Regions from separate parts of the Shewanella sp. MEBiC00475 genome, predicted to be linked through region 1. Evidence: predicted binding sites of a transcription regulator. Region 1 holds the regulator's gene; each other region holds the start of a gene.

Region 1 (4,265 bases):
TCAGTTTTTAGAGGTGCATAAGTGAAAATTAAACGATTTTTTGCCAAAGATATGCGCGCAGCATTGGCCCAAGTTAAAGAAACGCTAGGTTCTGACGCTGTCATTATGTCAAACAAGAAAGTCACTGGTGGGATAGAAATTGTCGCGGCGGTTGATTATGACGAACCTAAAGCCGCTATTGCGTCACAAGCGCCGACCAGCAGTTTTATGGATGTGAGTGAAGATAGAGTATCACTAGGTGCTAAACCTGCTGTGAAAGCTCAATCTAAAGTTAGCCCACCGCCAGCGGCTGATTCACTGCAAGCATTACTTGAAAAACAACATAACCGCATGACTCAGCAGATGTCAGTGCGCCAAGATGAGCCAGAATTACCTGAATGGGCTCGTCAATTAGAAGGTGCTAAGCCAGCTAAATCAGCTGCAACTTTTCAACCACAAACTACCGCGGAACATTCTAAGAAAGCCAATAAAAATCAATCTGCTGATATGGAAGAGTTGCGCGAAGAGATGGCTTCATTACGAAGCTTATTGACCCATCAAGTGTCTTCATTAATGAAGGATCAAAAAAAGCGCACCGACCCTGTTGGTGCCATGCTTGAAAGTAAATTGATTGCAGCTGAGTTTTCCCCTGCAGTAGCGGCTAAACTAGCCGGATTAAGCCAACATTACTCTCCAGCAGATTTAGTGAGAGCGTTACCACAAAGTTTAGCTAATCTACTTGATAATCAAGGTGATGACATTGTTAAACGTGGTGGCGTTGTGGCATTTGTTGGACCTACTGGTGTCGGTAAAACAACATCTTTAGCTAAAATCGCTGCGAGATTTGCTGCCCATCATGGCCCTGAACAAGTTGCATTAATTACCACTGACCATTATCGAATTGGTGCTTATGACCAATTAGCGACTTATGGGAAAATTATGGGTTGTCCAGTTAAGCAAGCAAATGATTTATCAGAATTAGAACAAATTCTTTATCAGTTTAGAAACCGGAAATTAGTGTTAATTGATACTGCCGGTATGGGACAACGTGACATGCGTCTGTATCAACAACTTGATAATTTGACAGCAAACAGTAGGATCCCTATTCGGAGTTACTTAGTATTATCTGCGACAGGTCAACGTCGCGTATTACAAGATGCGGTAGAGCACTTTAAGCGGATTCCATTATCTGGTGCTATTCTGACTAAATTAGACGAATCGATATCAATTGCAGGTGCATTGAGCGTATTGATTCAAAATGAGTTACCATTGAGTTATGTTACAAACGGTCAACGTGTTCCTGAAGACATGAAAGTGGCTGATACATTAGAATTAGCGAAGCAAGCATTAGCAGCATTAAACGAAAAAGAACAACAGACGTCACAAGACCCAGTGTGGTCTAATGACACAGCCTATGCATTTGAGTGAAAATATGACTCGGGATCAAGCAAGTGGTTTACGTATGATGAATCAACCAAATAACGATAAAGTAAAAGTAATTGCCGTATCCGGTGGTAAAGGCGGAGTGGGTAAAACCAGTGTGTCAATTAATACCGCGGTAGCGCTAGCTGAAAAGGGCAAACGTGTATTAGTGCTTGATGCCGATTTAGGTTTAGCTAATGTCGATGTCATGCTTGGGATACGTGCGGAGAAAAATTTATCTCATGTTTTGTCCGGTGATGCCGAATTAGATGACATCATCGTACGTGGACCTAAAGGTATTGGTATTGTTCCAGCTACGTCAGGTTCTCAAGCGATGGTTGAGTTAACACAAGCACAACATGCCGGTTTAATCCGTGCATTTAGTGAAATGCGTACTCAGTTCGATATTTTAATTGTAGATACTGCGGCTGGTATATCAGATATGGTGCTGAGTTTTTCTCGAGCGTCACAAGATGTATTAATCGTAGTATGTGATGAACCGACATCAATTACTGATGCCTATGCATTGATTAAAATTTTAAGCCGTGAACATGGTGTGTTCCACTTCAAAATTGTAGCAAATATGGTGCGAAGTCTACGAGAAGGTATGGAGTTATTTGCTAAACTAAGTAAAGTGACGGATAGATTCTTAGATGTCGCTTTAGAACTAGTGGCAACCGTTCCATTTGATGAAAATTTACGAAAATCTGTTCGTAAGCAAAAGTTAGTTGTTGAAGCGTATCCTAAATCACCTTCAGCTATTGCTTACCAAGGATTGGCTAATAAAATTATGACCTGGCCTGTACCACAACAGCCCGGTGGTCATTTAGAGTTCTTTGTTGAACGTCTTGTACAACGTAAACCGATACAAGAAGAAGGAACAACGAGTGAATAAAGCCGCTGCGTATACTCAGTTCGATAACAAAACGTCTATTGTTGAACAGTATGCACCGCTGGTAAAAAAAATTGCCCATCATATGCTGGCAAGATTACCAGCATCGGTGCAACTTGATGATTTATTACAAGCTGGGATGATGGGATTACTTGAAGCATCATCTAACTTTGATAACAGTAAAGGCGCTAAATTTGAAACCTTTGCGGGTATCAGAATTCGTGGCGCAATGATAGATGAAATTCGCCGTGGTGACTGGGTCCCACGTTCAGTACATCGAAATAATCGTCGTGTTGCCCAGGTAATTGATGAATTAGGGCAACAGCTTGGACGTGATGCTAATGACACTGAAATTGCTGAAAAACTTGATATGTCGCTCGATGAGTACCATCATATCTTAAATGATGTTTCTGTTGGTAAAATCATAGGCATAGAAGATCTTGGCGTTTCGCAAGATGTGTTAGTCACTGACAACGAACCGACAGATAAAACCTTTGACTCACTTGCTGAAGTGCAATTCCAATCTGCGCTGGTTGCAGCAATTAAAACATTACCAGAAAGAGATGCCTTAGTGTTGTCATTATATTATGACGAAGCATTAAATTTAAAAGAAATTGGTTTAATCCTTGAAGTTAGTGAATCGCGAGTAAGCCAGATATTAAGTCAGGCAATGCTCAGATTAAAAGCAAAACTCAAGCATTGGACACAAGAATAATAACTTATCTAGAGCAAATGAGTATCAGCTCACCGGAGGAAACCTTGGACAAGAATATGAAGATTCTCATTGTTGACGATTTTTCAACAATGAGGCGTATCATTAAGAACTTGTTGCGAGATTTGGGATTTAATAATACCCAAGAAGCAGATGATGGCTCAACAGCCCTACCTATGTTACAAAAAGGCGATTTTGATTTTGTAGTAACAGACTGGAACATGCCGGGAATGCAAGGTATCGATTTGCTTAGAGCGATTCGTGCCGATGATTCTTTAAAGCATTTACCTGTATTGATGGTAACCGCAGAAGCTAAGCGTGAACAGATTATTGCAGCAGCGCAAGCCGGTGTTAATGGTTACGTGGTAAAACCTTTCACCGCGGCGACGTTAAAAGAAAAGTTAGATAAAATCTTTGAACGACTCGCATAAGCAAGGATAAGTCATGCAGGCATCAATATCGGGGTTGATCACTCTCGAACAGGCCCAAGAACTTGTTGAGTTGCTTTCTTCTGGTCAGCAAAATAAAGCAGATGACGTTATCAGGGAGCTTGCAACACCATTGCAGCGCGAGCTTTTTGAAGAGGTCGGTAAGTTAACTCGACAACTCCATAGTGCATTAAGAGATTTTCAAGTAGATAACCGTTTATCTGAATTAGCGAATACCGAGATACCGGATGCTAAAGAAAGATTGAATTATGTTATCGATATGACAGAACAAGCTGCAAATAAAACCATGGACGCAGTTGAAGAATGTCTACCTTTGGCCGATACCATCATTAGTAATATACAATCTATGACGCCTATGTGGGATAAGCTAATGAGTCGTGATATTCAATTAGGTGAGTTTAAATCACTTTGTCATGATGTTCAGCAGTTTATGTCCCATAGCGAACATGATTCAAACCGTCTACGTGAGCTATTAAATCAAATTTTAATGGCACAAGACTTCCAAGACTTAACGGGTCAAATGATCCGCAGAGTGATAGATTTAGTTCGTGAAGTAGAAAGTAATTTGGTCTCAATGTTAACTGTGTTTGGAGATCATGTTACCGAATCATCGCCAGCTATAAACGATAATAAGATAGAAGCAGAAGGTCCCATCATGCATGCTGAATTACGTGAAGATGTTGTGACTGGTCAGGATGAAGTAGACGATCTGCTATCAAACCTCGGTTTCTAATTAGGAGTCAATTTAATGTCCTTTGATGTTGATGAAGAGATACTCCAGGACTTTTTAATTGAAGCTGGCGAGATTTTA
Region 2 (4,265 bases), 720 kb from region 1:
AAGCTAGACACCAACGCGTAACGCTTGCCTTGTTCTGTCACAAATGGGGTAATGTGATAATTTAACCAATATTCACTACCATCAATTCGTTCTAACTTAAGGTCGCCTTTGACCGTTTCATTGTTGTGTAATTTATTAATAAGGAGGTCAAGACGCTGTGGTGTATCCTTAAATAAATCAAGGCTAATTACGTTATTGTGCTCTACCGAGATACGCGGTAATCCGGTCATTTTCTCATGGGCACTGTTAACATACTCAATAATACGGCTATCGGTATTTATCAGCATGACCACATGGTCAGATTGTTCAGTTGCATTTCGCAATAGATAAATTTGTTCGTTGCTGTCATAAGAGTAGCGAGTCGCTAATGCTAACGCTAATTGGTCAGCGCATTGAATAGCAAATTGAATATCAGAATCTAGCCAATTTATCTCTTCACAGTTTTCAATCGATAGTACACTTTCAATATGGCCATTAATTCGAATGGCAATATCAACACTAGTGACAATGTTATGATGCTGGTAGTACTCAGAAAATGTGTGAATTAGATTAACCTGAGAATTACCATTGGATAAGATATAGCGGTGGGAACGCAATTCATCAAAATATTGAGGTTCAATAGCTGTTGTTCTCAGATTAGACACATGAACTAATTGATCAGCTATTTGACTGGCAACTAAAGTATGCTCACATACACAACTGCCATCGACAATAGAATTATCATTGACAACTAAACCGTCATTTGCGGTGTTATTTTCTAGGGTCCAAACGGACACAAACGATGCAGCGAAATATTCGAGCAGCAGTTGACACACAAACTCAGAGGTTTTTGTAAAATCACCTTGTTGTTTAGCATTAGAATTTACAATTAATTCCAATAAATGCTGTTGATCTTGTCGATTCATTTAAATCCCGAAAAATGGCTTCATTTCCCTAATTTTTTGAAAACATCAAATCAGTTCTATTTATTGTTATTAGCACTGATTTTAAGAGCATGAGTCAAATAATTAGGCAATACATTGGGAGCAAAACTTGCACTAAAAAGCATTCACTTTACTATATTAGTAACAACGACTATGCCTTGATTAAGTAAAGCACATTACACGCGATACTCATAAACAGCAATCACTTCGTTACATATTGTTACGGTTTGTGAGCATTGCAGTAGAGTGTAGCTACACCCCAAAAAAACGTTTTAACAACAATAATTTGGTACCCTTCTATTAACCCTAACATAGACTAAAATTAAAGCTCATTTTCAAGTTGAAAAATCATTTTCTCTACACTAAAAGTAAAATCCAACGTTAGAGTAATCATATTATCTTTATCGACAAGGTTAGCTTTGGTGTCACTAAAACGTTGTTGCGCTGTTGTTTGCATCGCTTGAGCTTGCATCAACGCATCATCACCGGAAAAGTTTAATATTAATAACGTATCGTCAGCTTCAACAACGGCACCAATGTCAACATAACTTCCGCATTCAGTACAACTGTCACTGACATTACCTTGTTGCTGTTTAATTTGTTTAATCATTAGTTTATTCCGTCAATATCGAAAATTATCAGTGTAAATATATCGTAGTTTTGAACGGTTTTTATTAGTCATGCTCACAATTAACATAAATACACATTAGATCTTATCCGTATCATCATGTACGACTCGATAGTTAAGCAAATTGGTGCGATAACGTTTCAGAAATCTTTCGTTGGGTACTTAATTGATCCAGAAAATGCATATCTTCTAATGGTGTGTGTTGTTGGTAAGCATTAATGGCTTTATTTTTTGTCAGGTAATCGCAGTTATTCAACACTTCGATCATTGAATCTGGTTGTGAACCTCTAATAACTAGCGCTTCAGGTGTTAATGCTTGTTGGAGGTGAAACTGCTTAGCACCATGTTGCTGAAACACGATAGCGTTGTCTGTGGTGTCTGGGTGGACTGAAATGTCATCAACCAACAATTGTGGCTGCGGTACTGAAAATTTATTACGCAGCTTTTGCGTGCTTTCTACATCATTATCAAATTGAAATTGCGCCATATCACGAGCGTCAACTGACAACATAGCCAATAGCAAACCAAATTCACCGCGACGATTATGTTCAATCGCGGCGTTTAATCGGTTTCCTATTTGTAATTCATTGACTAATGTTGATTCAATTTGCATATAAAAACATCACTACTTATGCTCGATGCTAATTTATCGACCAAACAGTCATAAACTTTAGGAATATATTCAATTTTATACTTTACATACAAAAGGTTTCTGACTACTATGGCGGCCGCAATTGAGGAGGGGTTCCCGAGTGGCCAAAGGGATCAGACTGTAAATCTGACGGCTCAGCCTTCGAAGGTTCGAATCCTTCTCCCTCCACCATTTGCGTTGCTTCAAAGTTTCAATTTAAAAGTGTTAATGCTGTAAAGAGTTAGAATGTAAAAAGAGAGTAAGAAAAAAGAAAATATGTGGAGGGGTTCCCGAGTGGCCAAAGGGATCAGACTGTAAATCTGACGGCTCAGCCTTCGAAGGTTCGAATCCTTCTCCCTCCACCATCTTTCTTTTATTCCTATTTATCTTGCTGTGGAGGGGTTCCCGAGTGGCCAAAGGGATCAGACTGTAAATCTGACGGCTCAGCCTTCGAAGGTTCGAATCCTTCTCCCTCCACCATCTTTCTTTTATTCCTATTTATCTTGCTGTGGAGGGGTTCCCGAGTGGCCAAAGGGATCAGACTGTAAATCTGACGGCTCAGCCTTCGAAGGTTCGAATCCTTCTCCCTCCACCATTTTACATCTTAGTTTATCTGCTACTTCCAAACACTAATCTCGTTATCTTTAATACCTGCCCTACTATATTATTTTCTTCAGTGTAACGTTCTCATTTTCCTAGTTTGACCGGCAAAATTCATCGCGTTTCATATAAATAACTTACTACTCAATCAGTCAAATACAGTTGTGTATATTTCTATGACCATTATCATTTAATATTTATTTGATCGTGGTTTTACTATCTATATCGATATCCACATTTGGCTCGGTCATGTTTATGATGATTAACACTCCTTTGTGACCATAAGCACTATTCACACACTAACATTTTAGTTATTATTTATTCCTTTTTAGAATAACGAGTGTCCTTGCATGTCATCAACTTGGGTCAATCAGGCCATCGCAAAAATAGAAGCCGATTATCAACGTTCAGCAGATACACATCTTATTAAGTTAGATCTTCCCAAACTTGTTGGCATTGATGTTTACTTAAAAGATGAAAGCACTCACCCAACGGGCAGTTTAAAGCACCGCCTGGCCCGATCACTATTTTTATATGCCTTATGTAATGGCTGGATAAAACAAAACACGCCGATTATAGAATCCTCATCAGGCAGTACAGCGGTATCAGAAGCTTATTTTGCCCGCTTACTTGGGTTACCTTTTATTGCAGTAATGCCAAGCACGACAGCAAAAAAGAAAATCCAACAAATTGAGTTTTATGGTGGTCAATGCTATTTCGTAGAAAACGGCAGTCAGATGTACCCTGAATCGGCACGCTTAGCCAATGAATTGAAGGGTCATTACATTGATCAATTTACTTATGCAGAACGTGCTACGGATTGGCGAGGAAATAACAATATTGCGGATTCAATTTTTAATCAGATGGAAAAAGAACCCCATCCTATCCCAACATGGATTGTGATGAGTCCGGGAACCGGTGGCACTAGCGCTACTATTGGTCGTTATATTCGTTACCAACAACAAACAACTCAATTGTGTGTTGTCGACCCAGAAAACTCTGTCTTCTATGATTACTTTAACAGTGGCGATGCCAGTATTGTTTGCAACAAAAACAGTAAGATTGAAGGTATAGGACGTCCAAGAGTTGAGCCTTCATTTATTGCGGGCGTTGTTGATAGTATGATAAAAATTCCCGATGCAGCCTCAGTTGCGACAATTCAATGGTTAGAGCAACTCCTTGGTCGTAAAACAGGCGCTTCGACCGGCACTAATTTGTACGGTGCATTATTGCTCGCGACTAAAATGCGTCAAACAGGACAAACAGGTTCAATTGTGACCTTAATTTGTGATTCAGGCGATCGTTATTTAGATACTTATTATGACCCTGAATGGGTTAACAGCAATATTGGCTGCTTTAAACATTACCAAGATAAGCTGTTGAAATTTAATGATACTGGATTATTGATTTAGCAATATTATCAACAAAAATGCCGTTGTTATAAGCAACGGCATTTTTGTATTTATCGTGAGCGTCCGGTGAA
Region 3 (4,265 bases), 1.8 Mb from region 1:
AGCGAGATTTTCAGACTCTTTATTATAATCTTCGCTCAACTATATAGTGGGCGAAGTCTGCAATTAACTGGCTATTGTATGGTAATTTAGTCAGCGCTGATAGTGCATCTTGTATTAGTTGTTCCGCACAGTCTTTGGCACCCTCGAGACCTAACAATTTGGGGAAGGTACTTTTATTCGATTGCTGATCAGAACCCTGAGGTTTCCCCAGCTCTTCTGTGCTTGTTGTGATGTCTAAAATATCGTCTTGTACTTGAAACGCTAATCCAAGTGTTTGGGCGTATTTCATCATCAATTGATAGTGTTCATCAGGTATGTCGGCAGCAATTAAAGCAAGCTCGACGGCACAACTGATTAATGCCCCGGTTTTTTTATTATGTAATTCGGTTAATCTAGTTAATTCTATACTGTTATCTGTGGCACTGAGATCAATTGCTTGACCACCGCACATGCCTTGATACCCAGATGCTTTTGCTAATGCCCTGACCATGGCTAATTGTTGCTTTGGATGTAAATCGGTACAGGGTGCCGTCATTATTTCAAAAGCCAAGGTTTGCAGTGCGTCACCCGCAAGAATTGCTGTGGCTTCGTTAAATGCAATATGAACCGTGGGTTGGCCACGACGAAGTGCATCATTGTCCATTGCCGGTAAGTCATCGTGTATTAACGAATAAGCATGGATACATTCAATGGCTGCTGCCGCTTTATCAAGTGCATTAATATTAACCCCAAGCATCTCACCGACACTGTAGACTAAAAAGGGCCTAATGCGTTTACCACCCAATAATGCCCCATGAAGCATTGCTGCTTTTAAGTCTGGAGCCGCATCATCAAGCTGCGTTAAATGTTGGTTTAGAATACCATTAACGCGTGTTTGGTATGTTTTTATCGCTTCAGCTAACACGTATCAAGCCCTATTATTCAATACACACTATTTGACGATTATTCACTTTCAACAGTGAACGGCGCTAATTCAGCATCATCTTCACTTAATAAGATAGAGACTTTTTGCTGTGCTTGCTCAAGTTTTGCTTGGCTTTGTCGCACTAATTTAATGCCACGCTCAAATTGTTTAAGTGCATCATCTAGCGAGACTTCACCTTGCTCTAAATGCGCAACAATGGTTTCAAGTTCAGTTAATGATTGTTCAAAACTGAGGTTTTCTGGTTTTTTAGCCACGATTAATATTCCTTTCATTCAGCGTGTGACAAGGTATATCAGCCCAGCGTATCGGTCAAATACAGTCGCTGGTTATTTGCTCAATAGCACGCTTTGTTATTGAATTTTGTTTAGAATGTACAAAAACAAGCTAAACTTGAGCGGAGTTTGTCCGATAACAAGTCATGGTTTAATATTGCTAACGTAAAATAGTATTGCAACTGGTACTTTAATACATAACGATGGGCATTGTTATCTACACAAAATGCTGTCGGATTATTCGGGTCGTATAACGTGCGCTAACAGCACGATGGAAGTAGCACAAATAAGCAGCGTAATGACTGCGATTGAGGAGAGGTTGTGGATTTAGCTACGCTAATAGGTATTATCGGTGCTTTTGCATTTATTATTGGTGCAATGATCACCAGTGGTGGTATCGGATTATTTATCGATGTACCGTCAATTTTGATTGTTGTAGCAGGCTCTTTATTTGTGGTGATGATGAAATTTAACCTAAAGCAATTTTTAGGTTCAATAAAGATTGGTATGAAAGCCTTCATGTTTAAATTAGATAAACCTGAAGACTTGATAGAACAAGCTGTCACCATGGCTGATGCTGCCCGTAAAGGCGGTTTTTTAGCCTTAGAAGAGGCGGTTATTACCAACACTTTCATGCAAAAAGCCGTTGATATGTTAGTTGATGGCCATGACGGCGATGTGGTGCGTAACGCATTAGAAAAAGACATTGCATTAACGGAAGAACGCCACAAAACAGGTGTTGGTATTTTTAAAGCCATGGGCGATGTGGCACCTGCAATGGGTATGATTGGTACTTTGGTTGGTTTGGTGGCGATGCTATCTAACATGGATGATCCTAAATCTATTGGTCCGTCCATGGCCGTGGCATTATTAACGACACTTTATGGTGCCGTGATTGCGAACATGATAGCTATTCCATTGGCGGATAAATTATCATTACGAATGAATGAAGAATTGCTGAATCGTAATTTAATCATGGATGCGGTACTTGCGATTCAAGATGGTCAAAATCCACGGGTGATTGAAGGATTCTTGAAGAATTACCTATCAGAAAAACTCCGAGTAATTGACACAACGGATGGAGAGTAACTCATGGCTAAGGCCAAGTGTGATTGTCCACCGGCTGGTGCACCCATGTGGCTGGCTACTTTTGCAGACTTGATGTCGTTGCTAATGTGTTTCTTTGTGTTGCTTTTAGCGTTCTCGGAAATGGACGTCATGAAATTTAAACAGATAGCCGGTTCAATGAAGTATGCATTCGGGGTGCAAAATAAAGTTGAAGTGAAAGATATTCCTAAGGGAACATCGGTTATTGCGCTTGAGTTTCGCCCTGGACGACCTGATCCCACCCCTATTGAGATCATTAATCAACAAACTAATGAAATGACTCAGCCAACGATAGAATATCAGGCCGGTGAGGATGACAGTGCGGGCGGCACTCAGAAACAAAGTGGTGAACAACGAGGTGGTAATGCTGCTGCAACCGCTCAGCAAGAAGCTGAAGCCGTAAAAAAAGATGCAGCATCTTCGCAAGAAAATATTAATGAACAAGTTAAGAAAATGGCTGAAAAGCTCAATGAAGAAATTGTTGATGGTGCCATTGAAATTGAATCTTTAGGTCAGCAAATTATCATTCGTATTCGTGAAAAAGGTTCGTTCGCATCAGGTTCTGGCTTTTTACAACCGAAATTTAAACCGATTGTACGTTCAATTGGCGAGTTATTGAAGGATGTTCCTGGGATAATTACTGTGTCGGGGCATACCGATGGTGCTGATATTAGTAATGAGTTGTACAGTTCTAACTGGGAGTTATCAAGCCAGCGAGCTGTGGCTGTGGCTCATGAATTAAGAAAAGTTTCTGGCTTTGATGAAACTCGTATGAAGGTGGTTGGTGAAGCATCTAACCGGCCGTTGGTTCCTAATGATTCTATAGAGAATCAAGCTCGAAATCGCCGTGTTGAAATATCCATTGAGCAAGGAAAGCCTAAAGAGTCGAATGAAATTATCGTTACAGAATAGTGGGTCGTTTTAAAAATAAACAAAAGGGCAACTTCTTAATGTAATAAAGGTTGCCCTTTTTGTTTTCAGTCTGTTTTAACTATAAACATGGCTTTTTTAGCGACTATGGTGCTGACTCTGAAGGTGATTAATAAGGTCGTTGTCGATAATAAATAGCAGATAAAAAAGTGAATAGGTTTGGTTAATAGGCATCCTTTGGTATAATCCGCGAATTATTGCATACGTTTTGCTTTTTCTTAATAACGTAAGCAAACCGAGTTGACAGAGCCTTGCTGCTTTTTTAATTTATTATCAACGTATTACGATCTCTATTTACCTAGCAACAACGAGTGTAGTGCTATTGTGATGCTTATACCTGTGGACGCCCCATGAAGTTTATCGTAAAGCTGTACCCTGAAATCATGATGAAGAGCAAGTCGGTAAGAATGCGCTTTACCAAAATGCTTGAAACTAATATACGTAATATACTTAAAAATGTAGATGAAGGTGCCAAAGTACAACGTTTATATGATCGTATAATTGTGCAAGTACCGACCGATAAACCTGAATTATGTGACGTTTTTGCAGAGCGACTCTCCTGCATTCCAGGTATTGCTCATGTTGTGCAAGTGAGTGAATACAGTTTTGATTCGATCGACCATATTTATCAGCAAGCTTTGCCAAAATACCGTGATGAAATTGCCGGTAAAACTTTTTGTGTCCGGGTAAAACGCTCTGGTAATCATGACTTCAATTCAATTGAAGTTGAACGTTATGTCGGCGGTGGATTAAATCAACACACTGATGCGTTAGGCGTTAAACTTAAAAATCCAGATGTGACTGTTAACCTTGAAATCAATCAAGATAAACTTTACATGGTAGAACGTCGCATTGAAGGTTTGGGCGGTTTCCCAATGGCGACACAAGAAGATGTTTTGTCGCTTATTTCGGGTGGTTTTGATTCTGGTGTATCGAGTTTCCAGTTTATTAAAAAAGGTGCACGGACCCATTACTGTTTCTTTAATTTAGGTGGAGCTCAGCACGAGATTGGCGTTAAGCAAGTCGCTTAC

The links. Region 1 encodes FliA, which starts transcription of late flagellar genes. Its sites were predicted from a motif close to CTAAAGNTNNNNNNNNNNNNGCCGATA; they were not measured.
Region 2: FCN25_RS19510 (VC2046/SO_2500 family protein) is a predicted target of FliA. The motif match lies at 2,199-2,225, and genes of this name have one in related genera.
Region 3: pomA (flagellar motor protein PomA) is a predicted target of FliA. The motif match lies at 1,310-1,336, and genes of this name have one in related genera.

Annotation. Positions count from the first base shown of each region.
Region 1 covers NZ_CP039928.1:3,678,490-3,682,754, forward strand. The annotation lists gene flhF (flagellar biosynthesis protein FlhF) at 22-1,407, shown strand; gene FCN25_RS16445 (MinD/ParA family protein) at 1,412-2,296, shown strand; gene FCN25_RS16450 (RNA polymerase sigma factor FliA) at 2,289-3,008, shown strand; gene cheY (chemotaxis response regulator CheY) at 3,053-3,436, shown strand; gene FCN25_RS16460 (protein phosphatase CheZ) at 3,450-4,187, shown strand; gene FCN25_RS16465 (chemotaxis protein CheA) at 4,203-4,265, shown strand, end outside.
Region 2 covers NZ_CP039928.1:4,398,452-4,402,716, reverse strand. The annotation lists gene FCN25_RS19520 (EAL domain-containing protein) at 1-905, opposite strand, end outside; gene FCN25_RS19515 (DUF406 family protein) at 1,246-1,533, opposite strand; gene FCN25_RS19510 (VC2046/SO_2500 family protein) at 1,667-2,164, opposite strand; tRNA gene FCN25_RS19505 (tRNA-Tyr) at 2,290-2,374, shown strand; tRNA gene FCN25_RS19500 (tRNA-Tyr) at 2,463-2,547, shown strand; tRNA gene FCN25_RS19495 (tRNA-Tyr) at 2,578-2,662, shown strand; tRNA gene FCN25_RS19490 (tRNA-Tyr) at 2,693-2,777, shown strand; gene FCN25_RS19485 (PLP-dependent cysteine synthase family protein) at 3,133-4,194, shown strand.
Region 3 covers NZ_CP039928.1:755,817-760,081, reverse strand. The annotation lists gene ispA ((2E,6E)-farnesyl diphosphate synthase) at 23-904, opposite strand; gene xseB (exodeoxyribonuclease VII small subunit) at 943-1,179, opposite strand; gene pomA (flagellar motor protein PomA) at 1,519-2,286, shown strand; gene FCN25_RS03325 (flagellar motor protein MotB) at 2,290-3,216, shown strand; gene thiI (tRNA uracil 4-sulfurtransferase ThiI) at 3,585-4,265, shown strand, end outside.